Regions from separate parts of the Halobacillus sp. 12SKB genome, predicted to be linked through region 1. Evidence: riboswitches for the same ligand, from Rfam matches in the RefSeq annotation. Region 1 holds a riboswitch; each other region holds the start of a gene.
The links. A riboswitch is a leader RNA that binds a small molecule or an ion and turns the genes downstream of it on or off. The one in region 1 is predicted to bind S-adenosylmethionine.
Positions count from the first base shown of each region.

Region 1 (4,999 bases):
ATCCTTGATGTACTGGACAAGTATGAAGCGAAAGCCTCTTTCTTCATGATTGGAAAACGTGTGGGTTACTATCCTGAAGTGACTCAGGAAGTGAGTGAACGGGGCCACGAAATTGGCAACCACACGTGGAATCACCCCCGTTTAAGCCGTTTGTCTGACGACCAAATCCATCAGCAGATTTCATCGACTCAAACGATTTTGGAACAAGTGACGGGACAGAAGGTAGATTTACTGCGGCTGCCTTTTGGAAACATGCCTTCTGCCAACTACCAAGAAGAAGGTAATGTTGTTCCGTGGACCATCTATTCTGAAAAATGGGAAGATCTAAAACCGGAAGCGGTAGCTGAAGATATTCTTTATGAAGTAGAAGATGGTTCCATTATTTTGCTTCATGACCTTCAACTTTCTACAGTGGAAACCGTAGATCTTCTATTAGAAAAACTGACGGCTAAAGGATATAAAGTCGTTCCTGTCAGTCATTTGAGCGATAAACAAGAAAACCGTTCCGTTTTGAATTAAAAACGGAACGGTTTTTATTTTGCTTATACAGGTGGAAGAGTCATCGCCAGGGAATTATTTTAATTGTTCTTCCACCCATTTGCCCCAACGGTCGAACTCTACGAGAAATCCATCATGACCATAGTCGGTAGATATGTGATGGTGCTTCCCTTTATTACAGGAGATAGAAAAGGGTTGGATCAAGGCTTCAGGATAAAGGAGATCGTGTTCAAAGCTGAAGGTATGAACCTCTGCTTTGTATTGCTTAGCTGCTTGTGCCCAACCATTCCTTCCTCGTCCGATGTCATGGTTGTTCATCGCCTCTAGAAGGTAAAGATAGCTGTTGGCATCAAAGCGTTCTTTGATCTTATCGCCTTGATAATCCAAATAAGATTGGATTTCATAAGAGGTATCGGCGTGATAGGACCGATCGAACCTTTTTTCAAATAAGGTACTGCTTCTGTATGTGACCATCCCCGTCATCCGGGCAATTTCGAATCCCTTTAGATCTTCATTGGAATGATAGTCTCCATTTCGGAAGTGGGGATCACTCTTTATAGCACGAGCACCGATATGATTAAAAGCGATGCCGTAATCACTTAAATAAGGAGTTGCAGCGAGAATGAATAGTTTTTTCATGAAATCAGGGTAAAGAAGCCCCCATTCGTACGTCTGCATACCACCAAGCGATCCGCCTGCTATCGCATGGACATGAGTGATGTTTAAACGATGTAAAGCTTTATATTGAGCGTGAACCATGTCCCGAATGGTAACTTTGGGAAAGGTTTGACGGTATGGTTCGCCTGTCTCTGGATTTATGCTCGCAGGCCCAGTAGATCCGTGACATCCACCCAGGACATTGAAGGTGATCACTTGATAGCGATTGGTGTCGATGGGACAATCTTCACCGATTAAACCGGCCCACCAGCCACGTTCATCCCTTGAACCCACGGCGAGCTGGTTGCCCGTTAATGCGTGGCATACGAGGATGACGGGAGCATTTGTCGGCCCGTATCTTTCATAGGCAAGTTCGACATTCGAAAGTTTCTCACCAGACTCGAAGGTGAAAGCGCCGATCGATATCGATTGATTGGTTCGTGGGTGGCTGGTGGGGTTTTGTAATGACATGCTTTTCATGCTCCTTTCTTTCACTAGACTGATACGAGGGAAGTGGAGAAATCTTTCCCTGATCGGATATTCACAACAGCCTCGTAAAGGCTTACCCCTGAAATGATGGCTGCATCTTCGTGAGTGATTGGTTTACGTGACCATAGAAGGGTTGGTTTAACTTCCTTCGCTATGTTCAAGACATCCTCATTTGCTTCCTCCACATAGACAATATCCCAGTTGACGCTCGTTACTTTTTGAAGGTCTTCAAGGTGAGAGAAAGTAACAACTTCAAATCCCAGTCTTTCCAGCTTGCTCTGTTCCACAAGAAGAGCACTTGAGCCAACAATTCCGATTACTCTTTTTCTCAAATCCCCGTTCGAGCGATCCAGGGAGGAGGATAAAACAGGCTCTGCCACATGTTTGCTTTTACCGTAGGATTTCTTATATCCCGTGGCGTGGAAGATGGCGTTGTCCAGGTCCTGAATTAAATCTTCTACAGACTCTAACCCGACAGACAAGCGGACAAGTTCTTCTGTTACACCTGATTTACTCAAGTTTTCATCGCTTAATTGCTGGTGAGTTGTAGAAGCTGGGTGGATGATTAAAGATTTAGCATCCCCGACGTTTGCTACATGCGACCAGAGGGTGCTTTGATCAATTAGTTTGCGTCCTGCTTCGCGCCCTCCTTTAATTCCGAAAACAACGATCGATCCATGACCGTAGTGGAAATATTTTTCGGCTAGGGAGTAAGTAGGGTGATCCTTCAATCCTGGATAATTCACCCATTCAACCCCTTCGTGATGGTTCAAATATTCGGCAATTTCCAAAGCCTGATCAGCATGTGTTTTCACTCGCAAGTGTAAAGTTTCCAAACCCTGCAAAAGTAAGAAAGCGTTTTGTGGGCTGAGACATGCCCCTATGTCTCGAAGCAGCTGTACGCGTAATTTTATGGCGAAAGCGGCGGGACCCACGTCAATCCCGAATCGGATGCCGTTATAGCTTTCATCAGGCTCCGTAAACCCTGGGAATTTTTCATGATTCCAGTTGAAACGTCCACTATCAACGACAACACCTCCAATAGCCGTGCCATGTCCACCAATCCATTTAGTGGCCGAGTGGACTACGATGTCTGCACCCCAATCAATCGGTCTGCAGACATATGGGGTAGCGAATGTATTATCGATGATGAGAGGGATGTGGTGGTCATGAGCGACATCTGCAATCGCTTCAATATCCAATACATTCAAGCTCGGATTACCGATCGTTTCGGCAAAAATCGCTTTTGTATGAGGAGTAATTGCCTTGGCGAATGATGCTGGATCATCTCCTTCAACAAAATGGACATTGATTCCATAGCGGGGGAGGGTGTGGACAAACAAATTGTAGGTCCCTCCATAAAGGTTCGTTGAGGTCACGATGTCATCCCCGGCTTTAGCGACATTCAGAATAGCCATCGTGATTGCAGACATGCCTGACGCTGTCGCAACCGCCGCGGCCCCGTCCTCAAGAAGAGCGAGTCGTTGTTCAAATACATCGACGGTCGGGTTTCCGATGCGTGAATAGATGTTTCCAGGTTCCGCAAGTGAAAAAAGGTTTTGAGCATGTTCCGTATCATTGAAAACATAAGATGTCGTCTGATAAATCGGTACAGCGCGTGCCCCTGTAGCTGGATCCGGTTCTTGACCGCCATGAAGCAAATTCGTTTCAGGACCGAACGTATAGAATGGTGTACTCATGAAAAATTCCTCCTCTGTTTTTTTCTAGGGCATCCACTTTGTAGAAGAGGGAAAACGAAAAGCCCTCTTCTGTAAGTAAGAAGAGGGCTTTATGTATCTCATACCTCCCCTTATCTTTCAGATCATGTGATCTGTAGGATGTAGCACCTTTTCAAGGTAATGCCTTGAAGGTTGCCGGGCGTCGTAGGGCCTAGTCCCTCTGCCGCTCTCGATAAGAGTTGTTTTTATTAAATTTTTCTGACTTGTTTGAAATTATAAAGGCGTCCTTTCTCATTGTCAAACAATTTTGATACGTTTGAACCCTCCTAGCTGTGGGAATGGATAATTAAGTCTATGAGATAGGAGTGAAGTTCATGAAACAATATAGTGTTGTACCTAATAAAGATGTAACCGGCTGGTTTGTAAAAATCGAAGATGTCGCTCCAACAGACCTTTATGATGAGCGTGATACTGCGGTTGCCAAAGCAGAGGAAATCGCAAAAGAAAACAAACCGAGCAAACTTCAAATCTTGGATCAAAATCATGAAGTTGAAGAAGAACGCACCTACTAACTAAAACTCCCCACCGCGGGAGTTTTTTTATGTGTAACTATCTATATTCATTATTAAAGTATATGGCAGGATTGTGGAATACTCGATTTTCGAGATGTTTGTGTGGATTTAGAGGCTCCGGGAAAAGGTTCGCTTTCCGTGGGCGAGTGATGAGCCTCCTCTAGCTAACGCTCTGAGGGGTCTCATCTACCACGCACTTCCCACAGGAGTCTCACCGTTTCCCTCCGCCCCTTTGCCATATGAGTGTCTCAAAACCACTTCTAGAATATGCAGTTATTCAACTTGATGGGAGTATAAGGATAAAACTCCCATGCCCAGGTTTTTGAACCCCGGGAGCTTGATACAGGGCGCTTTATGCTTATAACAGTAGTATAGTGGAAGACAATCCAAATGGGTAAAGGGGTTCGTTTCTCACATTCATCGAATGGGGTGGTTGGGAAGCTGCGAGACTCCCGCGGGAATGGATTGGCTGGCTAGACCCCACAGAGCGGAGCTCGAAGAGGCTTGCCGTCATCCCCGCAGGAAAGCGAGCTGCTTCCCAACCACCCCTAGCGCCTATTATGGCAACGAACCACGGAAACATTTCGAACTGAGTCTTCAACTGAAGGGAGCTTATCTACAACTGACCACTCTAGAGTTTTCGAGGTGCTCCAGTTATGATGGAGGTAAATGATACGTGAAGGTGTGTGCAATCATGAATGCTCATTATGATGTCATTATCGTCGGTGCTCGTGTAGCCGGCGCAAGTTTAGCTATTTTACTAGGAGAAATGGGGAAGAAAGTCCTCCTTGTTGATAAAGCCAGTTTTCCAAGTGATACATTATCCACTCATTTTATGTCCCACACAGGATTCTTAGAAAAATTAGGCGTACTTAAGCAACTCGAAGCGTCGGGTTTGAGAAAAGTAACGAGAATGAGGACCTATATTGGGAGTAGTTTCATAGAAGGACCAAGGACTTCCTATACCATCATTCCAAGAAGAGACAAGCTCGACTCCATGCTGATTGATCGAGCGGTCACTTTCCCATCCGTCCATTTCAAACCCGAAACGGCGGCACGAGAATTGATATGGGAAGAGGAGAAGGTCGTTGGTGTCAGTCTAAT
Region 1 covers NZ_JBRFWR010000001.1:1,430,924-1,435,922, forward strand. Annotated here, with positions in the region: gene ACQ4XT_RS07045 (polysaccharide deacetylase family protein) at 1-519, shown strand, start outside; gene metX (homoserine O-acetyltransferase MetX) at 574-1,626, opposite strand; gene ACQ4XT_RS07055 (O-acetylhomoserine aminocarboxypropyltransferase/cysteine synthase family protein) at 1,650-3,344, opposite strand; SAM riboswitch class I at 3,452-3,562, opposite strand; gene ACQ4XT_RS07060 (DUF2188 domain-containing protein) at 3,698-3,895, shown strand; gene ACQ4XT_RS07065 (NAD(P)/FAD-dependent oxidoreductase) at 4,590-4,999, shown strand, end outside.

Region 2 (4,999 bases), 1.2 Mb from region 1:
GTTTCTTCCTCCTTATTGTGAATAAGGAATAAAGTCGCCTCACGCGTCTTCTTCAAACCTTCTTTTGCTTCCTGCAAGGTCTTGAATTCCCCTTTTGGACGAACGGCCTCTGGGGCATCGACTTTATAATCACGGTTGGTGGTCTTATGGATCGGTTTTTCTGTCGCTTGTTGTGTGTCTCCCTGTTTGAGAGCTTGGTTGATCTGATAAACGATTAATTGTTCCATTAAGTATAAGTGTTCTAAAACTTCAAGGATGGACCAACGATCTTCTTCAGGCTTAACCGATGCTTCTTGCTCTGGAACTTCTTCTACAAATTCGAGCAGTTCTTTTCTTTTTTCATCTAAGCCATACATACAGATTCTCCCTTTCAAGTGAAGTTATCTCGAGTCTATCACAACTCCTATAGAAGGTTCTTTCCCTAGTACCTCAAGAAATGAAACCTTTCACATACTCTTCCGTATGTAAAAGTAAGAAAAGGAAAAAATTACATGACTAGGTCATACATATTATTCCAATTTTTCAGGAGGGAAATTAGGTGAAGAAACTGCTTTGGGCTTTCTTGGTTTTTCTTGGTTTTATAGGAGCTGTTGTATTCTTTGTTGATGCTAAAGAGGATAACATTCTCCTGAGTAAGGAAGAGGTAGAAATTGGTGTACCAGGTGTTACAGGATATTCCATTTCATATGACAGCGGTGGTACTGAAATTCCGGGGCTTTGGGTTGAACCGGATGATATCGATGGCGCTCTCCCGCTGCTCATTCATAATCGTGGAGGAGTGGGAGAAAGTTCGTTGACAGATGCGCAAGAACTTAAAAACCTATCTTATTGGGCAAAGCGGGGGTATGTTGTACTAGCGACTCACTACAGGGAAAATGCAGAAGAAAAGTTTGAGCCAACTAAAAGGAAAGATTTTGTCCGGGATGTTCTCGATTTAAAAAAGGTGGGTACCGAGCTTGACCATGTGGATGAAGAGCGAACCGTTATGCTCGGATATTCCCGTGGCGGATGGATGAGTTTCCTAGCCGTTCAACAAGACATAGAGGTTGATGCAGTCGCTGTAATTGGAGGCATTACCGACTTGAAGCAGCTGTATGTAACGCAACCAGAACCTGTTCAAAAACAAATTGAACATTTATTGGGAGAACCAGGGGGAGACCAGAGCTGGTATCGGGAGCTTGCTCCAATTAACTGGGTGAAGGACATTGATGTACCAACCTTAATGCTTCACGGAGAGAGGGATCAGACAGTTCCGGTTGAACAGGCGCGAATGTTCGCAAAGTTGATGGAAGGTAATCATGACCTCCATCGGTATGTCGAATATGAAAATGGAGATCATGGCCTGAGGCTGCATTTCAAAGAGTATGCTCCTGAGGTGCTGGATTGGTTTGAAAAGCATCTAGAGGAAAAGTAAAGTGTATAGTATATAGTAGGGATTTATCTATGTTTATTGAATAGAAAATTACGAAGGCTGTTTTTATCCTTTCCATAGAGTTACAGATACGTAAACTTTAGGACTCGATTTTGATCCATCGTGGTATAGAAGCAGTGAGGAAGCATAAATAACCATAGAATAGGATTAGGAGGAATACAATGAGCGACTACTCTATTGATGAATTTATTAGAAAAACGAAACAGGATGAATCAGAGAATGATTATTTTGAGCTGGAGACCCCGAGAATTCTTGAGGTAAACCTCCTCGATCAAGTGTGGGCTAAAGCAGGAGCGATGATTTCTTATAATGGGAACATTAAATTTGAAAGAGAAGGGATCCTCGAGCATGGCGTCGGTCGTTTATTTAAAAAAGCGATGACCGGAGAAGGAAGCTCTTTAATGAAGGCTACGGGTCGCGGGCGGCTTTACCTTGCTGATCAGGGCAAGAAGATTACTATTTTTGATCTGGATAATGAAACAATCACGGTGAATGGTAATGATCTTCTTGCCTTTGAACCAAGCATTGACTGGGATATAAAACTAATGAAAAAAGTAGCGGGTATGGTTTCTGGTGGTTTGTTCAACGTAACCCTCAGCGGGAGTGGCCGTGTGGCTATTACATCGCACTATGAACCGTTGACGCTGCTCGTACGTCCTGGTGAACCTGTCATTACAGACCCGCATGCTACGGTGGCATGGTCCGGGCACTTGGAGCCGAATTTCAAAACAGACATCAGCTTCAAGACACTTATAGGCAGGGGAAGCGGTGAATCCATTCAAATGGAGTTTGAAGGTGATGGATTTGTCATTGTCCAGCCGTTCGAGGAAGTTTACACGACGGGGCAGAGCTGAGCTGGAGCGGATTTTTTTACAGACAGGCATGCGCATGTTAAGGTTTGAATATAATGAAATCAAAGAAGAACTCAATGTGCATTCACTAGAATTTTTTCATTTATTATCCTTTACTTCGTTACTAATACGTAGTACTATGGGTACTAACAAAAAATAAATAACGGAAACTTCTTATCCAGAGAGGCGGAGGGACTGGCCCTTTGATGCCCGGCAACCATCGAATCAATCTACGGATTGACGAGAACGGTGCCAATTCCTGTAGAATGTACCAACATTCTAAGAGATGAGAGGATCGTGCGGATATTAGCGACCCCTTTTCTTACTGGATAAGAAAAGGGGTCTTTTCGTGTAAGCACCATAACCGTCAAGGCTCTCGATAGAAGTTGCGTTAAGGGAAAGGAAAGATGTTATATGGCAACAGCTATTTTTGGTGCAGGATGTTTTTGGGGAGTAGAAGCGTTTTTTGAAAAATTCGAAGGGGTTACAGAAACAAAGGTCGGTTATATTGGCGGCCACCTGGAGAACCCGACATACGAACAAGTAAAAGCAGGCAAGAGTGGACACGCGGAATCTGTCAAAGTGAACTACGATCCAACGGTTATCACCTATGCAGAACTTGTAAATATCTTCTTTGAAGCTCACGACCCGACTTCCCGCAACAAACAGGGAATCGACGTAGGTCACCAATATCGTTCTGTCATTTTCCATTCGGATGCAAGCCAGAAATACATTGCTGAAGAAAAAATCAAAGAGTGGGAAGGCAAAGGAGTTTTCAAACGCCCGATCGTTACAGAAGTTGAAGAAGCAACAACTTTTTATGAAGCTGAAGAGCACCATCAGAAATATTTACAAAAGCATGGCTCTGCCGCATGCTCCATTGGATAACGAAAAGGACCCTTTCACAAGGGTCCTTTTCATATAGGTCAACCTTCTTAACCTTCTCTTTGTCTGGACGCATCCATCGCTTTTAAGAAATAGGCCGTAGGGAGAAGGATGCCGATTCCTGATTCAAGCAAAGCAAAAAATCGGGCCATCCCCACAGGCAGCATATCCCCATAACCCACGCTCAACAATGTTTCCCCACTGAAGTAAAGCAAGTCCAAAAAGGTTGGGTCAACAGGTTCCCGGGATGATAGACTAGTAACTAGAATGACTCCATCTAAAGATAGAAGATAGTAAAGGATCGTAAATCCCATTAATACACCTGTGAGAACAAAAAATAATTGAAAGAAAAGGGCTGTGCTGAAGTAGCTTTTTCTGTATGTTTTATTTGTGAAAAAATAAACGAGATTTGCTGCAATGAATATAATCGCAACGATGAACAGAGCTTGTACCATTCTTATTCTCCTTTTTTAAAATAATGAGAGGTTTTGGCAGCATCCATTAGGAAATGGTGAGCAAACCATTATAGAAAAACTTCTACCCTATGTTGAAGTGCCCGTAAACATAGACTCAAAAAAGGAAGGAGGTGGGCTTTTGTGGGTTAATGACGCTATCTTGATTGTCATGTGTATCTTCATGGTATTGGGAGCACTTGATTACTATGTCCTTAATCACCGCCTGTCTCTTGGATGGCGGTTTTACGAAGCGTTTATGATGATGGGCCCACTGGCTCTTTCGATGGTAGGGATCATCTCCCTTGCACCTGTATTGTCCCAGTGGTTGGCGCCTGCCATCCGCCCCGTGTTTTTATGGTTTGGAGCGGATCCGTCGATGTTTGCATCCATGATGCTTGCTATTGACATGGGAGCCTATCCTCTGGCGGAATCCTTAGCCTTAGAAGAGGAGGCCGCTACCTTTTCCTGGGCCCTCCTCGGTACGATGATGGGACCAACGCTTGTTTTCACAATTCCTGTTGCGCTTTCGATTGTGAAAAAAGAGGATCGCCCTTTCTTTTCAAGAGGAATTTTAGCTGGTTTAGTTACGGTTCCGATCGGATGTTTTGTTGGTGGTGCTGTGGCAGGATATGAAGCGGTATGGATGTTACGGAATTTAACACCAGCTATTTTGCTTTCCGCCTGTATTGGGGCAGGTTTATGGTTGTTCACGAACGTAACCATCCGGCTATTTTCTTATTTCGGAAAAACCATTGAAATCATAATTATCACTGGTCTCGCCCTTATAATTATTGAATCATTGACAGGGTTTGTTGTCCTTCCGGGGATGGCACCTTTATCTGAAGGGATGGTCATCGTTGGAAAGATTACCGTTACATTAGCAGGCGCTTACCCCCTTGTTGCTTTCATTAATCAGCGGGGGGAGAGATGGATCGGACGACTGAGTGATAGATTAGGCATGAATTCTACATCTTTAACAGGATTGATTGCTTCCACGGCGCATCACCTACCTATGTTAGCGACGATGAAAGATATGGATGAACGAGGAAAAACGGTCAACGCTGCGTTTGCCGTGAGTGGAGCATTCGTCATCGGCAGTCATTTCGCCTTCGTAGCAAGTGTGGAAAAGGATATGATTTTTCCAGTATTGCTGGGGAAATTAACAGCAGGACTCTTAGCTGTCGGGCTTGCTTTATGGATGACGAGAGAAAGCAAATCAGTTTCTTCGAGTGTCGAAACTCTATATAATGAAAAGTGAATCCACTGAAAAAGGAGTTTTTTCATGAAGACAGAAATGAGAAAGCATTATAATGATTACATTGAAAAATTCAAGAAAGCAACTCCTGATGAAATCCAGGGGAAAATGAAGAAGGCGA
Region 2 covers NZ_JBRFWR010000001.1:258,761-263,759, reverse strand. Annotated here, with positions in the region: gene ACQ4XT_RS01370 (DinB family protein) at 1-356, opposite strand, end outside; gene ACQ4XT_RS01365 (alpha/beta hydrolase family protein) at 539-1,414, shown strand; gene ACQ4XT_RS01360 (AIM24 family protein) at 1,594-2,286, shown strand; SAM riboswitch class I at 2,455-2,576, shown strand; gene msrA (peptide-methionine (S)-S-oxide reductase MsrA) at 2,698-3,171, shown strand; gene ACQ4XT_RS01350 (ion channel) at 3,219-3,623, opposite strand; gene eutH (ethanolamine utilization protein EutH) at 3,763-4,881, shown strand; gene ACQ4XT_RS01340 (peroxiredoxin-like family protein) at 4,906-4,999, shown strand, end outside.
Region 2: linked by a shared signal. The riboswitch ahead of msrA (peptide-methionine (S)-S-oxide reductase MsrA) and the one ahead of ACQ4XT_RS07055 (O-acetylhomoserine aminocarboxypropyltransferase/cysteine synthase family protein) in region 1 are both predicted to bind S-adenosylmethionine.

Region 3 (4,999 bases), 1.5 Mb from region 1:
GCGGGACTCACTCCGCAAATGGACCATGATTATTGTGTGGCAGGTATGAAGCGATTCTTAGGAAAAGGTGAATGAGTTACCGCCATAAAAACCAGTAGGTAAACGTATAAACAAGAGTACCTATTCAATAGAAATAAACGAAACATGATACTGTTTGACAGTCCAAATCATATGATTTGGGCTGTCTGTTTTTTTATTTATTAGCTTATCTTACTTGTAATATCATACAATAATGTATTCCAAACCATAGGTGCAATGATTCATAGACTCTATTTACTTTTAATAAAAGTAAATAGAGTCTAATCCTGGACAATCCAGAGGTAATACGATGAAAACAGTGTAACCATAGATCAACGCTTAATCTCCTTATTATTCGAGGTATCACCCACTCGACCGATTATCCACTTCTTTCATTTAATGAAAAAAGATTTGTATAAATGATGAGGGACTAACTATATCCGTTAGAAAATCTTGTATAATGGGTATGAAGTATAAATCGGTGTACAAGACAAAATCCATTTCGTTTTTGAAGAGAATCTGTTTTTTTAGTGTTATGCGCCCGTTCAGTAACAATAAAGAGGAGGTGCCGGTGATTGAATATGATGAATGAAAAAGAGACCTATGACGATCTAATGAATGCCTTTAAAAATGCACAATCGATAGAGGAAACCCGTTTTTATTTTGTAGAAATCCAACAGTACTTAGATAATCTTCAATCAACCAACGAGCTGTCCATAACGAAGCGCCAATTGGAAGAGTACCAACGGTTGAGAAAGGAATTGGTTGACTCTACGTCGAAGAAGGAAGTCAGGTATTATGAAGATCAGATCCATGAATGGTTAAATAAAATACATCTCTAGACTGGTATAAGTTGTTATTGCAGACATTATTTTGCAAAATAGTATTTATTTTCTGATAATAATAGTGTACACTATTACTACGGTGTTCATTATAGTGGGATACCTGTATTTAAAAAAATAACGGACTTAAACGGAGCGGCGAGCTTGGTTGAGGATTTAGTGCATAGTAGCGTATGTTTCTAAGTTTCTTTCTACCAACTGCCGCTCTTTTTAGTCTAGGGGGAAAATTTCTTATGAATACGATACTTATTGCTGGGTGTATCGGGGGGATGACAGGCATTGTCTCTCATTTAATGAGAAATGGAAAGGTGCTGATCTTCCCTAAAAAAAGAAAACGGCCCAAGGGAATTTATTTAGGGTTCCTGGCAGATTTCCTTATCGGGGCGGCAGCTTCAGTTTTCGCCGTTACTTATATTATCCCTGAGCCTGAGGTATTAAGGTCGCTGATTGGCATTTCTATATTAGCGGGGATGACAGCGGAAAATGTATTATTAAAAAGAGAATTGAATGTGGAAAAAGCGAAAGTAGAAGGATTGGATCGGATCAATCAAAGATTAAAATAGATATTTTCTAATCCAATCCTTATTTTTTCTTCAGAGTTGATCTCCTCTGGAATCCTCCTTTTCTACCATTCCTACAAAAATGCCCCCGCTTTTATCCCATCATTACGTTAACAGTCAGGTAAGGTCATTTTTTTGTTATGCCTTGATCCAGCTCTTTCTGACTACTGAAACCGTTACTAAAACCAGTACGTGTCATGAACTGCACTATAGGAAGACTGAAAGCTCCTGTAATGGAAGGGAATTGCAGTCTAGTACATAGCCTCAGATAGAAAGCGGAATGCTGGATGACCCTTTGTTCCGCGTAAAGTAATGCAAATAGGTGAAACTTAAAAAAACGCCTGTCCGTATTTCGGACAGGCGTTTGACTCACGCTTTAGTCTTATAAGAGGTGATGTGATCCTGCAGCGTGTCGTCATTGCCGAACAGGAAGTGTTTTTCCATATCCGGGGAATACCTGGAGTTTACAGCTGTACGGCCGACGGATTCTGCTACTTCACGAAGCATGGCAGGAGAAGCTCCACAGCAGAGTCCCAGGTAGTTCACACCAATGCTGTGCGCTTCTTTGGCCCATTCCGCAAGTTCATACCTGTTCGTGTAGAGCGGGTCCAGGGACGTTGGGAACGTGGTTTCCGTTGGAAGTGTACAGGCACAGCCCCCGTCCGGCAGGTTGAAGAAGGTCGGGTGTTCTTCCGTCGTGCGGTAAGGGATGGGAAGGGCACCTACATAACCGTCCACTGTTTGACGGATCTTTTCTACATATGGCTGCATTGTCGCTGGGCCGCGGAAGCAGTTCATACCGACGACAAGCGCGCCTTTTTCTTCTAATAAGCGGCAGGCTTCTTCCACTTCATAGCCATCCCGGAGAATATTTTCCCCCATCAGACCGAATGTGATCACGGCAGGCAAATCTTGTTTTTGAATTTCCTCGAGAGCAATCAGCGCTTCTTCGTAATAATAGAAGGTCTCGCCATTCACAAAATCCACGCCTTCTTCCTTACACCAGCCGATCATCTCCCCAAACATGCTTCTTGTTTTTTCAACAGCTTCAGGATCATCAGGGTTGAACAAGTTCGTGTTGGAAATGTTCCCGGCAACAAGGGCTTCTTCCTCCGGGTGCTCCTGAGCTACTTCTTTGGCCAGGCGGATGGCCTGACGGTTAAGCGGCTCTAATAGGTCCTCTTTGCCGATGATTCTCATTTTCTCTCGGTGGCCGTTATAGGTGAAGGCCAAGACGACGTCCGAGCCTGCGAGCATAAAGTCACGGTACGTCTGTTTCAATGCCTGTGGGTTATCAAGGGCTACTTCAGGTACAAAGGAGCCGGCCTGTAAATAGCCGCGGCGCTCCAGTTCGAATAAGTATCCTTCTCCACAAATGACGGGTCCATCCTGTAATCTCTGTTCTAATGATCGTTTCATTTCATTCCACAACCTTTCCATTTTGTATGAGTCTTTTATTAGAAAGCTAGCCCCTTCTGACAGGGACACGCTGACTTTCTGCCTTGCATGAGCTGACATTGGTTCAACTCTGTTCAGAAATCATTTTCTTCAAAAAAATAAAGGACCTCCTTGGATAAGGGGTCCTTTGTGTATAAAGAGTCTCCTTATCTTCAAGGTAGAACAACTACCTTCTGGATTTAGCACCGTGCCAATGGCTGGTTGCTGAGGTATCAAAGGGCCAGTCCCTACACCTCTCTGGATAAGTTTCATAATTATGTAGTTTTAGGAAAAGCAGTTGGACACGTCGTAAAGCGTATCCTCAAATCAAAAGTGGAGTTTATCATTTCGCTTGCGATTTACAATACAGGAAAATGAAAGAAGAATCAATGGAATTTTCAGAAAAAGTTTCGGGATTCTGTTTAAAAGTACCTGAGCTCTTTCCACAAAAAAAGAAACTTATGGTAATCTTGGTTTGAAGACTTAAACAGGTCCTACCTTTTATGAGCCCGCAATTGAACGAAAGAACCGTTCCCTTACCTATGGTTTAATCCCTCAACCATACCAGTCAAGCTTAAGAGATTGATGAATGGCATGAGAGAAATATACTGAAGTATAAAAGCGCTTGTTTCATTACCAACCTTGTCATGCCTGGATACCAGTGATGATGGCACGAACGTTCCTTTTTTTATCAAAAAATCGGCGGACTAATAAAAATATCTAAGTTGAATAAGTAGGGCAAGTAAGTGACTAGGGGGAGAGAAAATGGATCTATCTATTCGAAGAGCCGAGGAGAGCGATTATGAGTCATTGCTGCCTCTATTTAGGCAGGTTCATGAATTCCACGTTCGTGTAAGACCGGATTTGTACAAAGAGAATGCAACTCCAGTCGAGAGAGAGTTCTTTGAAAGCCAGGTGATGGATAACAAACAGCACATGTTTGTGGCTATCTTAAGCAATGAGATCGTGGGAGTTGTAGTGACTAAGGAAGAGGAAACACCTGAGAATTCTTTTGTCAAAGCGAGAAAGGTTTTATCTATCCATAGTTTATGCGTTTCTGAAATGCATAGAAACAAGGGGATTGGAAAAAAACTAGTTGCCCACGTTTTTGATTTCGGACGTAGCCTCAAGGTCGATCGTGTTGAACTGGGAGTATCTGAGGAAAATACTGCTGCCATAGAATTTTATCGGTCTATGGGGATGACAACAAAGAGTAGAAAAATGGAGATGAAATTCAACTTAGCTTAATCGTTGTTCCATTTCCATTAACCAGAAAGTGAGGGATATTATGATTAACCCCCGTGCTTTACAAGAGGGGGATCGGGTAGCAGTGATTGCACCGGCGGGACCTCCGGATCGGGAGCAATTAAGCCAGGGGATACGTGTGTTGGAAAAAATGGATCTTGAAGTCATCATTGGACGCCATGTGTTCCAAACCGATGAAGAGCATGCAACGGTCGATCAAAAGCGACTTGCTGATTTACATGAGGCCTTTAACGACCCTGCAATCCGCGGAATTTTTTGCACCAATGGAGGGTTCGGCACAGCGAAGCTTGCACCTATGATTGATTACGAAAAGATAAAAAGTAACCCTAAAATATTCTGGGGATACAGTGATTTAACGTACCTGCTTCATGCTATTTACAATTTCAGTGGTCTGGTGACTTTCCACGGGCCTATGGTGGCCTCTGATCTTAATGATGAACAGCGAACAAAAGAGACAGTATCATCGTTTTCATCTCTGTTTACAGGCGAGATGATGACCTATGATTCTAACCGATCAACTCTCAACACGCTCGCCCATGGTACGGGAGAGGGACGTTTAGTGGGAGGGAATTTAACACTCCTCACCAACGGTTTGGGCACGCCTTACCAAGTGGACACAGCTGGCGCCATCTTACTACTTGAGGAAGTTGCAGAACCACCGTTTCTTATCGATTTGAAGCTTACTCATCTTAAACAAGCGGGTGTCTTCAATGACGTTCAAGGTGTCGTATTAGGGAATTTCCAGGTGGAAACAGAAGAAGAAACGGAGTTGAAAAAAGTGCTTCACCGTTTCTTCGCCGGTTCTCCATTTCCTGTTGTTGAGAACTTTCACTTTGGTCATTGCCAGCCGAATTATGGTGTACCGTTTGGGGTAAA
Region 3 covers NZ_JBRFWR010000001.1:2,911,046-2,916,044, forward strand. Annotated here, with positions in the region: gene ACQ4XT_RS14455 (heme-binding protein) at 1-75, shown strand, start outside; gene ACQ4XT_RS14460 (hypothetical protein) at 594-860, shown strand; gene ACQ4XT_RS14465 (DUF4257 domain-containing protein) at 1,094-1,423, shown strand; gene ACQ4XT_RS14470 (homocysteine S-methyltransferase family protein) at 1,790-2,839, opposite strand; SAM riboswitch class I at 3,022-3,126, opposite strand; gene ACQ4XT_RS14475 (GNAT family N-acetyltransferase) at 3,623-4,105, shown strand; gene ACQ4XT_RS14480 (S66 peptidase family protein) at 4,146-4,999, shown strand, end outside.
Region 3: linked by a shared signal. The riboswitch ahead of ACQ4XT_RS14470 (homocysteine S-methyltransferase family protein) and the one ahead of ACQ4XT_RS07055 (O-acetylhomoserine aminocarboxypropyltransferase/cysteine synthase family protein) in region 1 are both predicted to bind S-adenosylmethionine.

Region 4 (4,999 bases), 1.1 Mb from region 1:
AACTCAGGGATTGGGTATTTGATCTGGACGTCGTATAAGGCCTTTTTGTTGAAGGAAATGTTTGTCGGGCTTGTGCTCATTTCGTTCTTCGGCTACTTGTTTTCAATCATTCTCCGGGGACTGCAGACCAAACTGCTGCCATGGCGCTAACTAATGAGAGGAGCGACAGGGGATGGAGGCTAAAATATCGATTAAGGATTTAACGAAAGTGTTTTATAAAAAAGAGAGCCGCGTGACGGCATTAGAAGGGATTTCGCTTGATATTGCAGACGGGGAGTTTGTCTGTCTCGTCGGACCGAGTGGGTGTGGGAAAACGACGCTGCTCCGGATTTTAGCTGATTTAGAAAAGCCGAGCGGGGGATCGTTTTCAATTGCGAAAAGTAAAAAAGAACGTCCGCTGCAGTCGATGGTTTTTCAGGAACGCGGGGTCATTCCGTGGTTGACGGTTGAAGGCAATGTCAGTTTCGGATTGAAAATGAGGCATATGCCTTCAGATGTGATCAAGGAGCGGACGGCTTATTATTTGAACAAAGTGGGCCTTGAAAAATTCGCTAAACTCTATCCAAAAGAGTTGTCAGGCGGGATGAAGCAGCGCGTCAGTATTGCCAGAGCGTTTGCAAACGATCCAGAAATCCTTCTCATGGATGAACCATTTGCTGCACTGGATGAGCAGAACAAATTCATTTTGCAGGAAGAATTATTGAATATTTGGTCAGAGACGAAGAAAACAGTCTTATTTATTACCCATAGCATAGATGAAGCGCTCCTACTTAGCGATCGAATCCTGTTAATGAGCTCGCAGCCCGGCACTATCATTGATGAAAAGCGTATTGACCTGCCGCGGCCGAGGAATATGGAGCAGGTACGGGCAGATCCTTTGATGGCGGAACATTTTGTCGAGATTTGGAATCATCTTCAGGATGAAGTGCAGCGTTCGCGCAAATAGTGGAAGAAAGGGGATTGGAATCCCATGATGAGAAAAGTATGTCATCTATTTTCTTTTTTGTTTATCATTTTCATATTGTTCGGCTGTGGCTCCGGGGATAGTGGGGAGGGTACGGGCAACGGTGAAATCATCGACGGTGATTTTGCTCCATTGGATAAGGAGGCGACGGTGGTCATAGCCGAAGACGGGGCTGCATCGGGAGCCGGCTTTTATATCGCCGAGGAAAAGGGATATTTTGATGATTACAATATCGATATAAAGTTCACGACGTTTGCGAATAGTGACGACATGCTTCCAGCGCTGGCAGCGGGTGAAGTGGATATTGCCGGGGGCGTTTCCACAGCTTCCTTTTTCAATGCCATCGCCCAGGGCATAGACGTAAAGATCATCGCTGATAAAGGGCACTATTTTGATGGCAGCTCGTATTTCAGCTTTGTAATCCGTGAAGATCTGCAGGATGAAATCAAAGAGTACAGCGACTTGAAAGGAAAGCGGATTGCGGTTTCATCAAGGAATGCCGTGGATGATTATATCTTCCAGCGGATGCTCGAGCACGCGGGTCTAACCGAATCCGACGTAGAATTCGTCCTCATGTCTGACTTTGGAAACATGCTTGCAGCTATGGGCAACAAGTCGATTGATGCCGCTCTTCAAATCGAGCCATTGATCACTCAAGGGGAAGCACAGAACCTGCACGTTCGTTTCGGTGACGCCACAGATTTCGCTCCGGATGCACAGATTGCCATGGTGCTTGGATCGCCTGATTTCATCGAAAAAGAAACCGACGTGTCTGTGCGCTTTATGGCTGCCTATTTGAAGGGTGTGCGTGATTACAATGATGCATTCCTTCACGATGAAGGTCTGGATGAAGTGATTGATATCATGACGAAACACACAGCGCTGAAGGACGCAGAAGTTTGGAAGAAAGTCGGTGTGACGGGGCTTGATCCGAACGGGGAAATGTTTATTGACGATATTAAGAAACAGTTCGAGATGTATGACGCAAACGGCGCCATCCGTGGAGATATTGACTTCAATGATGCAATCGACACCTCTCTTTCGGAAGAAGCGATGGAAGTGATCGGGCGTTACGATCGATAACATTTTTTCTGAAAAAAGCTTGTCTTCGTATGGTTTTTATTGTAAAGTTACCATTAACTCAATTGAATATTTCTTATCAAGAGAAGCAGAGGAACTGGTCCTGTGAAGCTTCAGCAACCACCAACATCGGTTGGCCGGTGCTAATTCCAGCAAGTGATGATCGCTTGAGAGATAAGAAGGAATGAACGGATACGATTCAAGAGCCTTCTTATGTGAGAAGGCTCTTTTTTAATGGTCGCCTTCTTTTGGATCAGGGACTTTTCTCAGGATAAAACCAACTATTCTGATGAGTTATATAATAAAGGAGGTCAAATCATGACAAAACCATTGAGCAACGCTTTCGCACTCATTCCATTTGCGATCTTTATTTTACTATTTATCGGATCGGGTATTGTGATAGGTGATTTTTATAAAATGCCAGTTCTTGTCGCCCTGTTCGCTGCGATTCTCTTCGCCTTAGCCATGAACCGCAAAACAGATTTTCAAACGAAAATATCCCAATTGACGAAAGGGGGAGGGCACCCCAATATCATCTTAATGGTTATTATTTTCCTGCTTGCGGGTGCTTTCGCTGCTGTAGCGTCTGGAATGGGCGCTGTTGAATCGACGGTCAATCTCGGCTTAACCTACCTGCCTGGCGGCTGGATGGTCGTCGGATTGTTTGTCATCGGCTGCTTTATCTCGATATCCATGGGGACGTCCACAGGTACGGTTGTTGCCCTTGCACCGATTGGAGTAGGCGTAGCCGAGCAGACAGACATCGGTCTTGCCTTAGTCATGGGAGCGATTGTCAGTGGTGCGATGTTCGGGGACAACCTTTCTGTCATATCGGATACAACCATTGCCGCTGTACGTACTCAGGGTACGGAAATGAAAGAGAAATTCAAAGCAAATTTCTTTATTGTTCTACCTGCAGCCATCATCACGGCCGTTATTTTTGGTGTGATGACGGCGGATGCATCGGCCAGCCTGAATGAGAACTACACGTACAACACTTTGGAAATTTCACCTTACTTAGGTGTACTAGGATTTGCTATTGCTGGAGTAAACGTCATCTATGTATTGATCGGAGGCATTATTTTTGCCGGCGGAGTCGGACTTCTGCTTGGTAAGTTTTCCGGCATGGAATTCATCACCTTCGTTGGTGATGGCTTTTCGAACATGCAGACGCTTGCGATGATCGCGATCTTGCTGGGGGGTCTTGTGGAATTGATCCGGGCGAATGGAGGCATCGAATTTTTGTTGCAGGCCGTGAGCAGAAAAGTGAACTCCAATCGTGGTGGGGAGCTCGGCATTGCAGGGATTGTGACCGCCATCAACTTTTCTACAGCGAACAATACAATCTCCATCATTACAGCAGGCCCACTGGCCAAACAAATTTCTGATCAATATGGGATTGAAGGACGACGTTCTGCGAGTATTCTCGACATCTTTGCCAGTTCCGTGCAGGGAATCATTCCTTATGGCGGGCAGATTCTTGCTGTTGCGGGTGTGGCGAGTATATCTCCTGTCGCGATTGTTCCGTTTTGCATTTATCCCATACTCACAGCTGGAGCCGGTCTTTTAGCGATCGCTTTCCGTTATCCGAAGTTCACAGTTGAAAAAAGAAAAGCGGTGTTTAAGAGCGCTTCTTAAGAGGGGAAGGCACCTGATTCAGGTGCCTTTTCATGTGTATTTTTTTTACACTAAAATTTTTAAAAACTGATATATTATTTTAAAATGAGTCTATTGAAATAGTAGGAAAGCTTTGGGAAATGGAGGTGAATAGAATGATTAGGGCCTTAAGTGGTATAGACGACTATATCTATATCCGTTACGCTTTTATTACAAAATGTAAACGTTTGCAAAAATATTTCTCCTGGACCGACATTATGAAGGGCTTTGTTTTTCGAAAATGTTTTGCAAAAGGGTCTTTTTGGATAGGAAGGAACCTTTTACAAATAGATAAATCAAGGAGGAATGGCGAATGAGATTGGCGGGCAAATGGATGTTGATCTTCACACTGACCATTGGCATGATGCTGCCATCATGGTTAATGGGTACAAAGGTGGAGGCGGATGAAGGTAACGGATTATCGGATTTAATTATCTTTGAGAATGTACCACAGGCAGATGTAGCGATGGAAGGGAATGAGTTTACTCTTTCCGCACTGAATGTGTATGAAGATGGACATTTCACTAAAGTGAGTGAAGGACTCGTTTGGAAATCGAAGAATTCAAACGTTGCTACTGTCGAAGATGACGGTACGGTCACATTTACAGGAAAACCTGGACGAGCATGGGTGACGGTATCGAACGGTGATTTTAAAGATCGGATTGCCCTTGATTTTAAACCGGACCACTTCAAAAAAGGAAAGCCGGAATTTAAACCGACCATCAAAAAGCAGGATGGTGATCGTTACGACCTCGTCCAACATGCTCTTTCCAATATGACAATGGAGGAAAAAATCGGTCAGATGCTCATGCCTGATTTTAGGAAATGGGAAGGCGAAAATGTGACGGAAATGCTTCCTGAAATTGAAGAGATGGTACAGAAATATCATCTTGGCGGAGTCATTTTATTCCGGGAAAACGTTGTAACAACAGAACAAACAGCGAAGCTTGTTTCTGAGTATCAAGCAGCCTCCGAAAAATACGGCCTTCTTATGACCATTGACCAGGAAGGCGGGATTGTGACACGTCTTCAATCGGGGACGGACATGCCTGGAAACATGGCCTTAGGTGCCACGCGTTCGGAAGAAATCGCTGAAGACGTAGGATCTGTGATCGGGGCTGAACTATCCTCTCTTGGGATCAACATGAACTTTGCCCCTGTCATGGATGTGAACAATAATCCTGACAACCCTGTCATCGGCGTTCGTTCTTTCGGAGAAGATCCGGAACTTGTCGGAAACATGGGTGTGGCGTATACGAAAGGGCTGCAGCAACATGGGGTTGCGGCAACGGCAAAACA
Region 4 covers NZ_JBRFWR010000001.1:304,187-309,185, reverse strand. Annotated here, with positions in the region: gene ACQ4XT_RS01570 (ABC transporter permease) at 1-150, shown strand, start outside; gene ACQ4XT_RS01565 (ABC transporter ATP-binding protein) at 173-946, shown strand; gene ACQ4XT_RS01560 (ABC transporter substrate-binding protein) at 974-2,047, shown strand; SAM riboswitch class I at 2,118-2,225, shown strand; gene ACQ4XT_RS01555 (Na+/H+ antiporter NhaC family protein) at 2,363-3,682, shown strand; gene ACQ4XT_RS01550 (glycoside hydrolase family 3 protein) at 4,014-4,999, shown strand, end outside.
Region 4: linked by a shared signal. The riboswitch ahead of ACQ4XT_RS01555 (Na+/H+ antiporter NhaC family protein) and the one ahead of ACQ4XT_RS07055 (O-acetylhomoserine aminocarboxypropyltransferase/cysteine synthase family protein) in region 1 are both predicted to bind S-adenosylmethionine.